2 linked regions of the Aquitalea magnusonii genome follow. The protein of the gene in region 1 binds, or shares a complex with, the protein of each later gene. Links are inferred from orthologs where the notes say so. Each region holds a gene or a part of one and is shown in the gene's direction. Other genes may lie near its edges.

The links.
Region 2: the proteins of DLM_RS01470 (region 1) and smc are in contact, whole or in part, in a crystal structure (PDB 3ZGX), measured with the Bacillus subtilis proteins. The link is inferred for Aquitalea magnusonii from one-to-one orthologs.

What each region holds. Positions count from the first base shown.
Region 1 is NZ_AP018823.1:284,133-292,097, forward strand. What follows is about bases 4,983-7,965. They hold DLM_RS01470 (segregation and condensation protein A), read left to right. Parts: upstream 4,983-6,050; coding sequence 6,051-6,881; downstream 6,882-7,965. Other genes in these bases: DLM_RS01460 (arginine deiminase-related protein), read right to left, coding at 4,983-5,057; DLM_RS01465 (LysR family transcriptional regulator), read left to right, coding at 5,158-6,054; scpB (SMC-Scp complex subunit ScpB), read left to right, coding at 7,027-7,659. Also shown: DLM_RS01435 (oxidoreductase-like domain-containing protein), read left to right, coding at 1-173; DLM_RS01440 (3',5'-nucleoside bisphosphate phosphatase), read left to right, coding at 177-1,043; DLM_RS01445 (L-threonylcarbamoyladenylate synthase), read left to right, coding at 1,064-1,684; DLM_RS01450 (site-2 protease family protein), read left to right, coding at 1,757-2,398; DLM_RS01455 (tryptophan--tRNA ligase), read left to right, coding at 2,413-3,609; more of DLM_RS01460, read right to left, coding at 4,065-4,982. UniProt on the Bacillus subtilis protein: Participates in chromosomal partition during cell division. May act via the formation of a condensin-like complex containing Smc and ScpB that pull DNA away from mid-cell into both cell halves.
Region 2 is NZ_AP018823.1:4,829,174-4,833,177, reverse strand. It holds smc (chromosome segregation protein SMC), read left to right. Parts: upstream 1-321; coding sequence 322-3,804; downstream 3,805-4,004. Other genes in the region: DLM_RS22800 (nitrite extrusion protein), read left to right, coding at 3,929-4,004; DLM_RS22810 (YqgE/AlgH family protein), read right to left, coding at 1-179. UniProt on the Bacillus subtilis protein: Required for chromosome condensation and partitioning.

The sequences.
Region 1 (7,965 bases):
AACTGCCGCCGGATGAGGACCCGATGCCGCAGCCGCCGTTTGAAGTCACCGACGACATGTGCTGCGGCAGCGGTTGTGACCCCTGCATCCTCGACACCTATTACGCCGAGCTGCGCGACTACCGCAGCCGGCTGGCCGCCTGGCAGGCGCGGCACAACAAGGACGGACAATAAGCCATGGCCAGTATCGATCTGCATTTTCATTCGCATGCCTCCGACGGCGCCTTGCCGCCGGCCGAGGTGATTGCCCGCGCGGCAGAGCGCGAAGCCACGCTGGTGGCGCTGACCGACCACGACTGCACCCGCGGCCTGGCCGATGCCCGTGCCGCCGCCGCCGCCCACGGCGTGGATTTCCTCAATGGCGTGGAGGTGTCCGTCACCTGGAATGGCAAGCACACCGTGCATATTGTCGGTTTGGGCATAGACCCGGAACATCCGGCGCTGATGGCAGGCTTGCAGTCCATCCGCGATGGCCGGGTGCAGCGCGCACAGGAAATGTCCGACTCGCTGGCCCGCATCGGCATTCATGGCGCTTTCGAGGGCGCGATGGCGGTGTGTGAAAACCCGGAAATGATAGGCCGTACCCACTTTGCCCGCTTTTTGGTGAACAGCGGCGAGGTCAAGGACGTGCGCACGGTGTTCCGCAAATACCTGACGCCGGGCAAGCCCGGCTATGTGCCGCATGAATGGGCGCGGCTGGCCGATGCCGTCGGCTGGATTGTCGCTTCCGGCGGCATGGCGGTGATTGCCCACCCAGGCCGTTACGATATGGGCCGCACCCTGACCGAACGCCTGATTCTGGATTTCAAGGATGCCGGCGGCCAGGGCATCGAGGTGGCCAGCGGCAGCCACAGCCTGGACGACATGCACAAATATGCGCTGATTGCCCAGCGTTACGGCCTGCTGTCCAGCGCCGGCAGTGATTTCCATGCACCGGGCGAGGGCGGCCGCGACGTGGGCCGTACCGACGATTTGCCACCCATCTGCCAGCCGGTATGGCAGGCATTGCAGGAGCGCATCATCCGCGCTCCGCGTGCGGCATAAACCAACACTAAAGCACACACATGGCACAGTTTTTCATGATTCACCCGGACAATCCGCAACAGCGGCTGATCCGGGAAGCCGCCAACATCCTGCGTAATGGCGGGGTGGTGGTGTATCCCACCGACTCCTGTTACGCGCTAGGCTGCATGCTGGGCGACAAGAAGGCGATGGAGCGCATTCTGGCCATCCGCCAGATCGAACTCAAACACCACCTGACGCTGGTGTGTCACAACCTGTCCGAGCTGGCCAACTACGCCCGCGTCGACAACAGCCAGTTCCGCCAGCTCAAGGCCGCCACACCGGGAAGCTACACCTTCATCCTGCAGGCCACCAAGGAAGTGCCGCGCCGTACCCTGCACCCCAAGCGCGCCACCATCGGCCTGCGCGTGCCGGACCACAAAGTGGCACTGGCGCTGCTGGAAGAACTGGGCGAGCCCATCCTGTCCTGTACCCTGCTGTTGCCGGGCGACGAGGAAGCGCTGACCGACCCGTATGAAATCCGCGAGCGGCTGGAGCACACGGTGGATGCGGTGATTGACGGCGGCTGGTGCGGTACCGAACCCACCACGGTGATCGACATGACCGATGGCGTGGAGCTGCTGCGCCGCGGCAAGGGCGATCCGGCCATCTTCGGTCTGTAAACACCGCACTGGAACCATCCATGCCTGCCCCCATCTAGTGGGGATCAACGTTTTCCATTTGAAAAAGAAGCCATGGGCGATACCTCACAACTGATCCAGCAGATCAGCATTTATGCCTTGCCAGTCCTGCTGGCCATTACCCTGCACGAAGCCGCGCATGCTTATGCAGCCAAACGCTTTGGCGATGCCACCGCTTACATGCTGGGCCGCATGACGCTAAACCCGCTCAAGCACATCGACCCGGTGGGCACGGTGCTGCTGCCGCTGTTGTCGCTGATGATGGGCGGCGTGCTGTTTGGCTGGGCCAAGCCGGTACCGGTGAATTTTGGTGCCTTGCGCAATCCGCGCGTCGGCATGCGCTGGGTGGCGGCAGCCGGGCCGCTGTCCAACTTTGCCATGGCGGTGATGTGGGTCTTGCTGCTGAAACTCGCCATCGTGATGAGCAACAGCTATTCCGAGCCGCTGGCGCTGATGAGCAAGGCCGGCATCAACATCAACGTCACGCTGATGGTGCTCAACCTGCTGCCCCTGCTGCCGCTGGATGGCGGCCGCATCGTGGAAAGCCTGTTGCCGCCGGGCATGGCCTACAAGTATTCCCGGCTGGAACCCTATGGCATGTGGATATTGATCGCGCTGATCTTTACCGGCGTGCTCATGCCGCTGCTCAATCCGCTACGCCAGCTGGTGTATCATCTGCTCAGTCTCTTTTTCTAACTGGAATCCGCTCCATGTTTGCCAACCGCATCCTTTCCGGCATGCGCCCCACGGGCAGCCTGCACCTGGGCCACTACCACGGCGTCATCAAGAACTGGGTAGAGCTGCAATCCAGCCACGACTGTTACTTCATGGTGGCCGACTGGCACGCGCTCACCACCAATTACGACGACGTGGCCATCATCGAAAAGAGCATCTGGGACATGGTGATCGACTGGCTGGCCGCTGGTGTCGACCCGGAAAAGGCCACGGTGTTCATCCAGTCCAAGGTGCCGCAACATGCCGAACTGCACCTGGCACTGTCCATGGTGACTCCGCTGTCCTGGCTGGAACGCGTACCCACCTACAAGGACCAGATCGAAAAACTGTCCACCAAGGACCTGGGCACCTACGGCTTCCTTGGCTATCCGCTGCTGCAGGCCGCCGACATCCTGGTGTACAAGGCCGGGCTGGTGCCGGTGGGCGAAGACCAGGTGCCGCACATCGAACTGACCCGCGAAGTGGCGCGCCGCTTCAACAATCTGTTTGGCCGCGAACCCAATTTCGACGAACTGGCCCAGGCCGCTGCCAAGAAAATCGGCAAGCTGGGCAAGCAGTTCATGCAGCAGCGCACCGCCTATCTGCAAGACGGTAATGCCGAAGCCCTGCAAGCTGCGCGCGAGATTCTGGCCGCCAGCCAGAACCTGGGCGTGGCCGACCGCGAACGTCTGGCCGGCTGGCTGGAAAACAAGGGCAAGACCATCCTGCCGGAGCCGGAAGCCAAGCTGACCGCCGCCTCGCGCATGCCGGGCCTGGATGGCCAGAAGATGTCCAAGTCCTACGGCAACACCATTACCATGCGCGAATCGCCGGAGCTGGTGAGCAAAAAAGTGAAGGCCATGCCGACCGACCCGGCCCGCGTGCGCCGCACCGATGCTGGTAATCCGGAAAAATGCCCGGTATGGCAGCTGCATCAGGTGTACAGCGACAACGACACCCGCGAATGGGTGAAAAAAGGCTGTACCAGCGCCGGCATCGGCTGTCTGGAATGCAAGCAGCCGGTGATTGACGGCGTGCTGCGCGAACAGCAACCGATGTTTGAACGTGCCGAGCAATACCTGACCCATCCGGACCGGGTGAAGGAAATCGTGTTCGAAGGCTGCCGCCGCGCCGAGAAGGTCGCCAAGGAAACCATGGCTGACGTGCGCGCTGCGATGGGGCTGGGTTTCTAAAGCTTCAGCCTGGGCAGCGCTTGCAGTACAAGGCCGGAACGGAAGTTCCGGCTTTTTCATTTTCCGGGAGCGGTGATTACCCCAGACTGATATCCATATTGTGTGTCATGCGGCTTTTTCACGACCAGAAATTTGGGGGAGCGCAGAGTGCGTATATGGAGGTGAGTGGCAGGGAGGTGGCGATTCGAACCGGTATGCCCGATCCCACGTTGGCACGCGCCGACTGAATGGCCACGGGCAAGGTTTTAAGCCACCGCATGTCTGAGCGGCGCGACGATAGCACGCCGCGAGTTCGGTGGCGCCTTGGCCTTGGTCGGGCAGGCGGAAATACGCGGGCCGTCGAGGTCGCCTGGGCTTGCAAGGGGGCTGGCGAGGCAGCCCTGCCATACAATGCAACCACCTTGTCCGGCGCGAGCCAAGGAGCCATGGAGGTGGCATTTTGCTTTGCTGGCTGCTTAGTGCTCCAGTCGAGGCAAAAACACCTCCGCCAGCATGCAGCGGCAACTGCCGCCACCGACTGCTTCGATGGTGGGGATGGGGTTGACCACCGGCTGGCCGTGACGCTCCAGCACCCGTTGCTGTTGCGGGGTGAAGCCATTCCAGGCGCGCTGCGACATGGCCAGCAGCGGGGTGCCGTCCTGTGCCGCCAGTTGCAGGATATTGCCGCAAAAGTGCTGTTCCACCTGCTCATGACTGATGCGGATCACCTCGTGGGTGGATTCCAGCGCGGCCAGCACCTGTTGGCGTTGTTCCGGTTGATACAGGCTGTCGGCGCAGATCACTGCAATATCCTGTCCCACCGACATCATCACATTGCTGTGATAGATGGGGACGCCGTGGCTGTCGGCGGTGTCGAACAATTGCACATCGTCCAGACCGCGCAAGCGGGCATAGCGGTACAGCGCCAGCGGATGGCAGCGCTGTGAGCGGGCGGCATACACCCGGCGGCGGGCATGGTCGAAAATCATCACGCCGGTGCCTTCCAGAATCAGCTCTTCTTCCCACGGGTGGCCCACCCAGCTGATCTGGTTGATCTGGTAATCATGTTGCAGCAACAGCCGCGCCAGTTCTTCCACCCGCCTTTCCTGCCGGCGGTTGGGCGTGTGCATGGGGTAGATGTGCAAGCTGCCATCGGCGCTGGTGGTAAACCAGTTGTTGGGAAACACCGCATCGGGCGTGGCAATGCCGTCCGGGCTTTTTTCCAGCACCATCACCCGCAGGCCGTGCTCAGACAGGCGTCGGGTCATGGTGTCGAACTCGGCCATGGCCTGGGCGGTCACTGCGGCGGCTGGCAGGTTCAGCCGGTGCTGGAACACATTGTCGGCGCCGGTCTGTTCGTTAAAGGCAAAGTCGACCGGGCGCACCATGACCACGGCGCGTGCCAGTTGCGGTTGCGCCGGGCGGTTCAGCGACAGCGGCTGAATCCAGGGCAGGTTCTGATTTCCCATGGTATGAATTCGGGGCGGAGTGTGGAGGGTGCTGGTATAGTAGCCAGATCAAGATCAAACAAAAAGTTGGATTTGTTTGACATTTCCATAATGCTTTGGAATGGATTTTCACCTCGCCGCCCTCAAGGCCTTTGTCACCGCCGCACGTGAAGCCTCGTTTTCGCGCGCCGCCGACTGCCTGCACCTCACCCAGCCGGGTCTGTCCAAGCGCATCCGCAGCCTGGAGGATGGCCTGCGCGTGGAATTGTTCGACCGCATCGGCCGCCGCACGGTACTGACTGAAGCCGGACGCGCCTTCCTGCCGCATGCGCTGCGCATTCTGGCCGAGGCCGAACAGGCCAGCCAGCTGCTGCGCAGCCTGCAACCGGCCCAGGTGGGCAAGCTGCATCTGGCCACTACCCAGCATATCGGTCTGTACTATCTCAAGCCCGTGCTGGCCGATTTTGTGCGCCAGTATCCCGGCATCGACCTCACCGTGGATTTCAAGACCTCGGCCGAAACCCACAAGCTGCTGTGTCAGGGCGAGCTGGAACTGGGCTTCATGTCCGAACCGCCCTTGCACGAGCAGGCGCTGGACTATGTGGCGGTGCTGGAAGAAAGACTGTGCTTTGCCGTGGCCGGGCAGCACCCGTTGGCCTTGTTGAAGGCGCTCACCCTGCAGGACCTGGCGCGTTATCCCGCGCTGTTGCCCGGCAGCAATACCCGCTGCCGCCGGCTGATCGAAAACCTGTTCCAGCAACAGGCCACCCCGCTGGATGTGCGTGAGCCGTCCAATTATCTGGAAGCCTTGCGCATGCTGGTGGAAGCGGGGCTGGGCTGGACTGCGCTGCCGGAAGTGATGATCAGCAGCACACTGTGCCGTCTGCCGCTGGCAGAATACGAGCCTTCGCGCACCATCATGCTGGCCTATCACCGCAAGATCAGTCTGTCCGGTCCGGCGCGGCTGTTTCTGGAATGGGTCAAAACCCACCCGCTTGGCGTACACTCTGCCGCATGAGTACCCCGACCACGCCCGACAACTTTGCCCTGACTGCGCCGGAATTGCCGGCCGGCCTGCCCATCGCCCATGTGTTTGGTCAGCCGGTGCTGGAAGTGCCGCAAGACCTGTTCATCCCACCCGATGCCTTGCAGGTGATTCTGGAAAGCTTCGAAGGCCCGCTGGACTTGCTGCTCTACCTGATCCGCAAGCAAAACCTCGATGTGCTGAATATCCCCATGGCCGACATCACCCGCCAGTACATGGGCTATGTGGATGCCATGCGTGCCGAACGGCTGGAGCTGGCGGCCGAATACCTGCTGATGGCGGCGCTGCTGATCGAAATCAAATCACGCCTGCTGCTGCCGCGCCCGCCGCTGGATGAAGAAGGCGAACCGGACGACCCGCGCGCCGAACTGGTGCGCCGCCTGCTGGACTACGAACAGATGAAGCTGGCCGCGCTGGAGCTGGACAAGCTGCCCCAGGCCGACCGCGACTTTGCCTGGCTGGCGGTATTGATCGAGCAGGGTGCGGAGGCGCGCCTGCCGGATGTCGCCGCGGTGGATCTGCGCCAGGCCTGGCTGGCCATCCTGTCCCGCGCCAGGCACAAGCGCAGCCACAAGGTGGAAAAGGACGAGCTGTCGGTGCGCGAGCAGATGAGCTGGATTCTGCGTTATCTGAATGAACGCGAATACGTGCCGTTCGAGGAGCTGTTCGAGGTGGACAAGGGCGTGGCCCATCTGGTGGTCAACTTCATTGCCGTGCTGGAACTGGTGAAGGAAGGGCTGATCAAGGTCAGCCAGGAAGAAGCCTACCAGCCCATCTATGTGCGCATTGCCATCTGCTGATGCGGCCAACTGTTGCATGCATGACAGCAGCGCACGAATAGGCAGTGTCGCCAGCGGGGAATTCATGTAAAATCCGCGCCTTCCCCGCGCAATGTTTTTCGTTAGCCGGGCCCCGCCATGGCCGGGCCGGGCAATACCAGGTCCGATGACCACCATCACCGACTTAAACTATCTCAAGATCGTGCTGGAAACGGCATTGTTGACCGCGACGGAACCCTTGACGGTCTCCCAGCTCAAAAAGCTGTTTACCGAAGACATCAAGGCGGCCTTGCTCAACGACATCCTGGAGGACATCCAGGCTGACTGGCGTGGCCGCGGCGTGGAACTGGTAAAACTGGCCAGTGGCTGGCGCTTTCGCGCCCGGGCCGAATTTACCCCCTATCTGTCACGGCTGAACCCGGAAAAACCGCCGCGTTATTCGCGTGCCGTGATGGAAACCCTGGCGATTATCGCCTACAAACAACCTGTTACCCGTGGTGATATCGAATCCATCCGTGGCGTGTCGGTATCCACCAGTGTGATGCAAACCCTGCTGGAGCGGGGTTGGATTGAAGTAATCGGGCACAAGGACGTGCCCGGCCGGCCGGGGCTGTATGCCACCACCCGCAAGTTTCTGGATGATCTTGGCTTTGTTTCGCTAAGAGATCTGCCACCGTTGGCAGACTTGGGAACACTGGTCATACCCGATGCCCAGCCACAAGAGATCGGCAGCGAAGACGCCGAAGACACTCTCCCCCTCGACGATGAGGCGGACAATCTGGAGCCACTGGCAGAGTAGCCCGTGCGCTCGTACTGAAAGAGCATGATTTATGTCTACCAAAGGACAAAACAACGCCCGCCAGCCGGTGGCGCGTGTAAAGGGACGCGAAAGCACCAGCCAGCGCCGTCAGCCTGACGCCGCACGTGGCAACGCCCCGCAGCAGCAAGGCCGCGGCAAGCCGGGAGGCTTTGGCAAGGCGCGCAACCCGCAAGAGGCCGGTGGCAAACCGCAAGGCCGCCGCCCGGCAGCACCGCGTGATGTGTATGGCAATCTGCTGCAATCCCAGGCAGGTGCCGCGCCGCATGAAAGCGCGCCGCTGTTCAA
Region 2 (4,004 bases), 4.5 Mb from region 1 along the record:
GGCAGGTCGATCTGGTCGAACAACTGTGCCATGGCAATGCCCGAGGGCTTGTTGACAATCAGGCCCATCGCCCCGTGATCGCCATGCTCGCACAGGTAGACCAGCGAACGGGCAAACAAGGGATCGGCCATATTGGGCATGGCAATCAGAAAGTGATCGGTGAGCGATAACGGTTCCATGTGGGCATTATGGCACAACAAATCTGACAAAAGTTCTTGTGTCCCGGCGCGGCAGCACGCTGTTTGTCTTGCAGCAAAAGCAAACAAAAGCCGCCACCCTGATAAAATGCCGCCGTTGCTTTCCTTACCTTGCGAGAACGCCTTGCGCCTCACCCACGTCAAACTGTCCGGCTTCAAGTCATTTGTCGACCCCACCAGCATTCCGGTCCCCGGCCAGCTGGTGGCCGTGATCGGCCCCAACGGCTGTGGCAAATCCAATGTGATTGACGCGGTGCGCTGGGTGCTGGGCGAATCCAGCGCCAAACAGCTGCGCGGCGAGTCGATGCAAGACGTGATTTTCAATGGTTCCTCCACCCGCAAACCGGTCAGCCGCGCCTCGGTGGAACTGGTGTTCGACAATGGCGACGGCCAGCTCACCGGGCCGTGGGGCCAATATGCCGAGGTGGCCATCAAACGCGTGCTGACCCGGCAAGGCGAATCCAGCTACTACATCAACAACCAGCAAGTACGCCGCCGCGACATTACCGACCTGTTCCTCGGCACCGGCGTGGGCGCGCGCGGCTACGCGGTGATCGAACAAGGCATGATCTCGCGCATCATCGAAGCGCGGCCGGAAGAACTGCGCGCTTATCTGGAAGAAGCCGCCGGGGTGTCCAAGTACAAGGAACGCCGCCGCGAAACCGAACACCGCATTGCCGACACCCGTGCCAATCTGGAGCGTATCGAAGACCTGCGCCAGGAGTTGGAACGCCAGGTAGAGCGCCTGAGCGAGCAGGCCGAAGTGGCCGCCCAGTACCACGACCTGCGCGGCACCCTCACCCATAAGCAGAACCTGCTGGCGCTGGCCCGGCGCGAAGAGGCCAGCCGTAACGAAGCCCATGCCCGCGCCGAATTGTCGCGCATTGAAACCGAAGAAGCCGCGATGGAAGCGGCACTCACCCATCTGGATACCGAGCTGGAAACCGTGCGTGAAAGCCACTACGCCGCCAGCGACGCAGTACACGAAGCGCAGCAGCGCCTGTTTGAAGCCAATGCCGCGCTGGCTAGGCTGGAAGAACAGCAACGCCACCGCCAGCAAAACCAGGTGCGGATCGAACGGGAGCTGGCCACCACCCGTAACGAACGCCAGCAACTGGCGGAAAGCCGCCAGCAGGCCGCCATGGAGCTGGACGACTGGCTGCCCCGGCGCGAAGAAGCCCAAATGCGGCTGGAAGAAGCCCAGATGTCGCTGGAAGACGGGGCCGATCTGCTGCCTAGCGCCGAAGCAGAATTCCGCGCCAAAGACCAGCTACAGTCGCAATTGCTGGCACAACAGGCCAACCTCACCCGCGAACGCGACCTGGCCCGCCAAAAGGTGGAACACCAGCGCCGCGCACTGGAACAACTGGCCAGCCGCGAAGCCGCCCTGCACAGAGAACTGACCGAACTGAATCTGCCCGATCAGGCCCAGCAAGCTGCGGCCCAGGCCGAAGTCGAGCGCGCCCGCGCCGCACTGGAGGCCGTGCGTGCCCGCGTGGTGGCCGATGAAGCCAAGCTGGCCGACCTGGCCTCGGAACGGGAAAAACTGGACGAGCAACTGGCCAGCCAGCGCGCCGAACTGGCGCGCGCCGAAGCCGAGGTCGCCGCCCTGGCCGCCGTGCTGGAACGCGAAGCCGCGGGAGAAAAACTGGGCGACTGGCTGGAACAACAAGGTTTGGCGGCAGCCCCTCAGCTATGGCAGGCAGTACAGATTGCGCCGCAGTGGCAGACCGCGCTGGAAGCCGTACTGGGCGAACGGCTGAGCGCCCGCGCCGCACAGGGTGTGCAGCTCCCTCCGGCCGCGCTGACCCTGGTGGACGGCGCGCGCCCGCCCGCCGCCGCGCCGACACAGGGCTGGCCACGCCTGCTCGACCAACTCAGTGCCAGCGCCCCGTTTGATGCTGCGCTGGCAGACTGGCTGGACGGTGTTTACCTGGCGGAAGACCTGGCCCAGGCCATCAGCCGGCGCAGCCAACTGCAGGCCGGGCAATGCCTGCTCACCCCGCAAGGCCACCGCGTCAGCGCCAGCAGCGTGTGTTTTTACAGCGCCGCCAGCGGTAGCGGCGTGATGGAACGCAAGCAACAGCTAGATGCCGCCCTCAGCCGCCAACAACAATTGCAGCCGGCCATCGACCGCCTGCAACAGCGCCGTGAATCGCTGCAAAGCATGAATGGCATGCTGGCCGAAGCCGTGCGCGCGCAAAAAGGCGCGCTCACCCGGCTGGAAGCCGAACTCAATGCGGTGACGCTGGAACACGTCAAGCTGGATCAGGCCGCCCGTCAGGGTGCCGCACGCCTCAGCTTCATCGAAGCCGAACGCCAGCGCATGCAGCAGGAACGGCAGCATGCCCAGCTTGAGATAGAGGAAAGCGAGCTGTTGGGCGAAGAGTCTGCCATGACGCTGGAAGAGCTGGCGGTGCAACTGGAAGAAGTGCGGCTGGATCGGCTGAATGCCGAAACCGGCCTACAACTGGCGCGTAACAAAACCCGCGATGCCGAGCGCCAGTTGCATGAAATCCGCCTGGAACTGCACACCGCCGAACAGAAAACTGCCGAGCTGGCACGCCGCGCCCGCGAGCTGGAGGAACGCGACCAGCAACTGGCGGAGCGACTGGAAACCCTGGCCGAAGAAGCCGATACCGTCGACGAAACCGTGCCGGAAGAAGCCATGCAACTGGCGTTGGAGCTGCGCGAACAACATGAAGCCGCACTGGCAGCCACCCGCGACCGCCTGAATGGCCTGACCGAGCAGCTACGCCAGCTCACCCAGCGCCAGCACGACATCAATGCCGCCCTGCCCGCACTGCGTGAAGGCCGTTCCGACTGGCTGCTCAAGCATCAGGAAGCCAGGCTGGCGATGGAGCGCTTTGCCGAAGAGCTGAAAGAAGCCCAAGCCGACGAAGCCGCACTGATGGCCGACCTTACCGACGCCATCAAGCCCAATGCACTGGCCGCCGAAATCGCCCGCCTGGCTCGGGCGCTGGAAGGGCTGGGCGCAGTCAATCTGGCCGCCCTGGAGGAACTGGAAGAAGCGCGCAAACGCGGTGAATACCTGGCCAACCAGGCGGAGGACCTCAACCAGGCGATGGCCACGCTGGAAGAAGCCATCCAGAAGATCGACGGCGAAACCCGCCAGATGCTGCAAGGCACCTACGAAGCGGTGAATGCCAAGATGCGCGAATTCTTCCCCACCCTGTTTGGTGGCGGTCGCGCCGAGCTGGTGCTCACCGGCGAAGATTTGCTGGACGCCGGGGTACAAATCATCGCCCAGCCGCCGGGCAAGAAAAACAGCACCATCCATCTGCTGTCCGGCGGCGAAAAAGCCCTGACCGCCATGAGCCTGGTGTTTTCGCTGTTCTCGCTCAACCCGGCACCGTTCTGCCTGCTGGACGAGGTGGATGCGCCGCTGGACGACGCCAACACCAGCCGTTTTTGCGATCTGGTCAAGCAAATGTCGGAACGCACCCAGTTTCTCTATATTTCGCACAACCGCCTCACCATGGAAATGGCCGAGCAACTGGTGGGGGTGACCATGCAGGAACAGGGGGTCAGCCGCATCGTGGCGGTGGATATCGTGGAAGCACTGAAGATGCGCGAAATTGCATGACGCATCTACGCAAGTTTCTGCGTAGCCCAGTTGATACATCGCAATCTATCCTCTGACCGTGGCGCTCATACTGCGCGACTTGCAGTAAATCAGGCTGCGATTTTTCTTCTTCGGGATCTCTGGCATGACCGTCAGCATCAAGCGCTGGGAGCCGGAAAACATCATTTTCTGGCTGACCCGCGGCCGCAGGATTGCCAACC